Regions from separate parts of the Ilumatobacter sp. genome, predicted to be linked through region 2. Evidence: predicted binding sites of a transcription regulator. Region 2 holds the regulator's gene; the other holds the start of a gene.
What was found. Region 2 encodes LexA, which represses DNA repair genes until DNA is damaged. Its sites were predicted from a motif close to CGAACNNNNGTTCG; they were not measured.
Positions count from the first base shown of each region.

Region 1: the regulator LexA is predicted to act here: its motif matches at 1,645-1,658, upstream of ACOOHC_RS16165 (DUF222 domain-containing protein).

Region 1 covers NZ_OZ244049.1:3,461,588-3,464,534, reverse strand. The annotation lists gene ACOOHC_RS16170 (DMT family transporter) at 1-158, opposite strand, end outside; gene ACOOHC_RS16165 (DUF222 domain-containing protein) at 374-1,642, opposite strand; gene ACOOHC_RS16160 (TauD/TfdA dioxygenase family protein) at 1,891-2,751, opposite strand; tRNA gene ACOOHC_RS16155 (tRNA-Met) at 2,872-2,947, shown strand, end outside.
Region 2 covers NZ_OZ244049.1:1,446,904-1,449,850, reverse strand. The annotation lists gene ACOOHC_RS06825 (dihydrofolate reductase family protein) at 1-120, shown strand, start outside; gene nrdR (transcriptional regulator NrdR) at 80-553, opposite strand; gene ACOOHC_RS06815 (hypothetical protein) at 638-1,102, opposite strand; gene lexA (transcriptional repressor LexA) at 1,273-1,902, shown strand; gene ACOOHC_RS06805 (hypothetical protein) at 1,896-2,947, opposite strand, start outside.

The sequences.
Region 1 (2,947 bases), 2.0 Mb from region 2:
CGGTAGGCGCCGATCGCGAGGCCGCCCATGTCGATCCCCTTGGCGAGCACCGTCCCGGTCGACCAGGCGCACACCGCGATCGCCGCGCCGATCAGCCCGGCGGTCAGGTCGCTCGACCCGCTGTCCGCCGTGGTGCCGATGCCGGTCTCCTGGGTCACCGGCGCACGCTACTGGCCCCCGCCGCAGGTCCGTCCCTTCACCCGCTCCACCACGACCCGATCGCTCCGCCACGACCCGAGCGGTGCCCGACACCGGGAGGATCGCGCTCGCGGTCATCCCGGCACCGCCGTCTCACGACACCGTGCATCGGGGCGCGACAGGTGCCGGCGAACGGCGGCGACCGGGTCGAGCCGATGCGCACGTCGGTCACGGTTCACCGTGCGGATGCGTGCGCCGGATCGGCCGCGGGAGAGGGTGCCGACGGGAACTGCAGCGTCGGTGCGGGCAGGGCCAGCCCGACCAGGGGTGGCCGAAGGGTCCGTTCCGTTCCGTTCTCGTCTCGCAGCGTGAAGTGCCCGGCCCCGTGGGGCTCGAGTCTCCACCGGTGCTCGTGGAGCACGTGGTGGTGGTGCCAGCAGAGGAGGATCAGGTTGTCGTCGGTGGTGGGGCCGCCATCGACCCAGTGCACGGCGTGGTGGGCTTCGCACCCGGCGGCCGGCGTCGTGCAGCCGGCGACCCGGCACCCGTGGTCGCGCACGACGAGGCGGTCGAACTGGAGGTCTCCGACGGTGCGTCGGCTGCGGCCGTGGTCGATGACGGTGCCCGCGGTGTCGGTGACGTAGCGGTGGATGCCGGCGTCGCACGCCATCCGCCGGATCGCCTCGGCGGGGACCACGACCCGGTCGTCGTTCGTGTCGATCACCCCACCGCCGATCCCCGACGCCAACGTGTCGTAGCCGATCGTCGCCAGCACCTTGGGTGCTCGACGTGAGCGACCGGGAGCGGGGTTCGCCTCGGTGGAGGTGATCGCCATCTTCGCCATGGTGACGAGGGCGTCGGCGCGTCGCTGCGGGGCGCTGCGGTCGTCATCGTCGGTGGCGCGGTGCGACAGCGAGCGGACCGCTTCTCGGACGAGAGCGAAGCCCTCCGGGTCGAGCGTGCCGTCGATGCGGCCCATCCCGTCGAGCATCGGCGACAGGTGAAGCTCACGCCGGTCGTAGCGCTCCCGTGCGGCCCGCTCCTCTCGGTCGGGATCGGCGTGCATCCGCCACGTGTCGAGCAGCATCTTCACCTCGCGGTGGGGGAGCGTGGTCGCCCACCGGCACAGCATCGCCTCGTCACGAGCGAAGGTGATGGCGACCGTCGGATCCCACGCGTCGCACAGGAGCCGCAGCGACCCCTCGGCGAGATCACCGCGTGAGAACGCGTCCTTCACGATCGGGAGGTGCTGGATGCGGTCGGCGAGGCGGATCGTGACCCGGCAGTGCCCGATCGCCTCGTTGGTCGTGGAGGCCAACCAGTCGGCGGGCGAGCGGTACCCGTGCTGGAAGCACCGCCCCGACTCGACGGCGGAGCGGACTTCGTCGAGCTGGGCGGCACGCACCCTGCGCAACGCACGCGTCGTCTCGGTCACCTCGGGCGTCGGCCCGGCGACGCGCGCTGCCACCGCTGCGTCGCACGCCTCGACCACCGACCTGTCCATGTCGAACAAGCGTACGATCGGGGTGCCACGGGGTTCGGCGCACGAGGGGACGCCACGTCTCCGCCGAACCCGCCGTCGGCGACGGTCGTGCCGCGGCGTCCGTCGCGAGTCCGCCTGCGTGCGCCTCCACGACTCCGCATCGACGGTGGAGCAGCCCGTCCGACGAGGGGCGACGACCTGCCGGAGGTCGCCCGCCGCGACGGTCGCGCTCGGTCAGCGCGCTCCACGAACGACCGTGCCGCGAGAGCTCAGCGGGGGCGGTCGCCCTGGACGGTGATGCGGCGCATGTGGCGGCGGTGGCCGGCGTAGTCGTGGAGGGCGTAGTGCTGGACGCTGCGGTTGTCCCACATCGTCAAGGTGCCGGGCTCCCAGCGGACGCGGCAGGTGAAGCGCTCGTGGGTGGCGTGGGTGAGGAGGAACTCGAGGATCGCGTCGGACTCGGCGCGGGCGAGGCCGCGGATCCGGGTGGTGAAGGCCCGGTTGACATAGAGCCCCTTGCGGCCGGACTCGGGGTGGGTGCGCACGACGGGGTGCTCGACGGTGCGGGCGGCGAGGTCGGAGTTCTTCGTCGACATCTCCGCCGACTTGGTCGACTGGCCGCCCTCGGCGTACTGCGGGCCGGCGGTGTGCACGGCGACGAGGCCGTCGAGCATGCCCCGCATCGTCGGGCTGAGCGCATCGTAGGCGGCCTGCTGGTCGGCGAAGAGGGTGTCTCCGCCGGTCGGCGGGAGCTCGACGGCGTAGAGGATGGATCCGAGGTCGGGTTCGTCGAGGAAGGTGACGTCGGTGTGCCAGCCGCCGCCGAAGTTGATGCGGTCCTCTGGGACGGTGACGACGTCGAGCAGCTCAGGGTGGTCGGCGTTGCCCTCGACGAAGGGGTGGGTGTCGAGCTCACCGAAGCGTCGCCCGAACGCGAGCTGTTGCTCGGGCGAGAGGTCCTGGTCGCGGAAGACGAGGACGTGGTGCTCGACGAAGGCGGAGCGGATCGCGGCGACGGCCTCGTCGTCGAGGTCGGTCGACAGGTCGATCCCGTCGACCTCGGCTCCGTGGACGCCGGAGATCGGCCGCACCTCGATGCCGGCAGGGTTCAGGTGCGTCGTCGTGGTCATCGCCCCAGCCTCGCGCCACGCGTCAGTCGGGCGACAGGCGGAGACGCGTCGAACGCTGCGCGTGAGTGCGCTGCCGACGGTTGCGCGATCACGTCCGCACCCGTATCATCATCGTCACGCCGCGGGGTGGAGCAGTTCGGTAGCTCGTCGGGCTCATAACCCGAAGGTCGCAGGTTCAAATCCTGCCCCCGCCACC
Region 2 (2,947 bases):
CGGCTCGTGACGGGCGCGTCCGACCTGGACAGACGCCTCGACCTCGTCCAGCTCGCCCTCGACGACGACTCGTTCGTGTTCAGCCGCTGGCGCCGCCGGCGGGAGCCATCTTCTCCATGAGCTCGAGCTCGCGGTGGAAGTCGGCGGCGGCGTCGAAGTGCTTGTACACGCTGGCGAAGCGCAGGTAGCTCACGTCGTCGACGACGCGCAGCTCGTCGAGCACCGCGAGCCCGATCGCGGCGGAGGAGACCTCGTCGCCGGCCATCCTCAGCGAGTCCTCGACGCGCGTCGCCATGGCTTCGAGATCGTCAGCGTCGACGCCGCGACCCTTGGTCGCGGCCGAGAGCCCGGACACCACCTTCGACCGGTCGAACGCCTCGGTGGTCCCGGTGGACTTGAGCACCGTCAGCGGGGCGTGGTCCACGCGCTCGTAGGTCGTGAACCGGTGGTCGCAGGACGAGCACCGGCGCCGACGGCGAGTCGCGGTCCCCTCCTCGGCGATGCGCGAGTCGACGACGCGACTGTCGACGGCGTTGCAGGCGGGACAGCGCACCCGGCCATGGTACCGAGCGCACGCGTGCACCGAGGGCACGCGTCGGCGGCGTCGCCCGCCTCCTCACGCCCTCCTCACGACGGCTCAGGGCAGGAGGACGGACTGACCCACGTGGACGACGGTCGAGGAGTTGAGCCCGATCAGCGCGTCGAGGTAGCGGCCGTGCTCGATGTCGCCGCGGTGAGCCTCGGCGATCGACCACAGCGAGTCGCCGGCCCGGGCGACGTGGGTCTCGGTGGGGGCTCCGTCGGCCCGGGCTCCGGCGGCCGAGGCAGCTCGACCACCGGAGCTCGCCACCACGCTCACCGCCGACATCGCGACGACGGCCAGCGCTGCCGTCACCACGACCGCGAGCGCACCGACCACGGCCCGCCGCACGAGGTACGTGGACGACGTGCGATCCCGCCGGCACGGGCGCGGGGCGCGGCGCTCGACGCGCCGGTAGCGGCTGGCAGGCCCACCTCCGGCGATCGGCGCCGCGCCCGGCGAGCTCGTGGTCCACGCGAGCTGAGCGGTGGGTGCGGTGGTGGTGACGGTGGGTGCGTGCATCGTGTCGGGCCTCCCGGCGGGTGTTCGGCTCGATCGCTCGAACCCAACGTGTGTTCGACATCCAAGCATCGATCGAACAGCACGTCAAGCCTCGGGCCGGGCATTCCTCGATCGCGTGTTCGCAGTACAGGTGTTTGACCCCGTCCCCGCCGTCCCGTACCATGTTCGAGATGGCACCCAAGATCAGCACGCGGCAACGGTCGATCCTCGACTTCATCGAGTCGCAGATGCGCGATCGCGGGTTCCCGCCGTCGGTCCGCGAGATCGGTGACGCCGTCGGTCTCACGTCGCCGTCGACGGTGCACAGCCACCTGAACACGCTGCAGCGGCTCGGCTACCTGCGGCGGGACCCCGACAAGCCGCGGGCGATCGAGGTCCGCTTCGACCCGAACAGCGGCGCGGTGATGGATCGGCGCCCGGCGCGCTTCGTCCCCCTGGTCGGCGACGTCGCCGCCGGCACCGACGTGCTCGCCGAGGAGAACGTCGAGGAGCTGCTCCCGGTGCCGGTCGACTTCACCGGTGACGGCGAGCTGTTCATGCTGCGGGTGCGCGGCGACTCGATGATCGATCTCGGGATCCTCGACGGCGACTTCGTCGTCGCCACCCAGGTCGACCACCCGAACAACGGCGACATCGTCGTGGCGGGCATCCCGGGCGGCGAGGCGACGGTGAAGACCTACGAGCGCTCCGGAGCGCAGGTCACCCTGGTGCCGGCCAACCCCGACCTGGAGCCGATGGTGTTCCGCGCCGACGAGGTGGAGCTCTACGGCAAGGTCGTCACCGTGATGCGGCGCTACTGAACGTCGTCTCGGCGCCGTTCGTCGTCCGAGTCGGGCGCGACCGGCGGGTACCAGGCGACCTCCCCGGGGATCGGCTGCCCGTGCGCCGATCGTTCCGGGGCGTCGGGGAGCCGGGACGGCGGCGCAGAACCCGGCGAGCGCGGCGGTGGTGGCGGGACCGCCGGAGGCGGTGGTGTCGCAGCGGTCCCGGGTCGCGGCGGAGGAGGAGGCGACGGGGCCCCGGATGGTGGAGGCGGGGCCGAGGGAGGTCTCGTCGAGCGTCCCGGATCGGGCGACGACGGGCCCGGCCACGACGCCGGCCCAGGCGGTGGCCCCATCGGCGGCCTCGTCGGCGGCCCGCTCGGCGGCGGTGGACCGGGTCGCGACGGCGGAGCCGGCGATGGGCCCGCCGGTGCGCTCGGCGGTGCGGTCATCGGCGGCCCGTCGGGCATCCGAGGTCGTCGGGGCGCGACGCCGGACGGCGCTGCGGGTCGAACCGTGCGGCCGGTCGATCCCGGGCTCCGCCGACCGGCCAGCAGGAGCGCGAGCCCCGCCATCAGCGAGGCCAGCCCGAGCGCCACCGCGCCGACGCGCAGCGCTGCGGTCTCGTCGGAGGGGTCCTGGCCCACCGACACCGCGAACCTCGCCTCGACGTCCGACTCGACTCGCATCCGGTGCTCCCCGACCTCGTCGACGTCCACGACGAAGAGCGCGGTCCCCACGTAGTCGATCCCGTCGACGTCGGCGTCGTAGGACGCCGACACGTCACCGACGAGGTCGTCGGTGAGGTCGGCCCCTTCCGGGGCGCGCAGGTCGATGCGGACCTCGGGCAGCTCGTCGTCGTCGAGCTCGAACGCCCCGTCGATCTCGCAGTCGCCGGCGACGCGCTCGATGCGCCCGGAGGTCTCGACGAAGATAGTGTACTCCCCGGTGCGCTCGAACTCGAGCGAGGTGTCGCACCCGACGGGGGCTCGCGCCAACCCCGAGACCACGTCGTCGAACCGTTGGGCAGCGACGATCCACAGCACGACCGCCGTGATCAGCCCCACGACGAGCACGGCGAGAC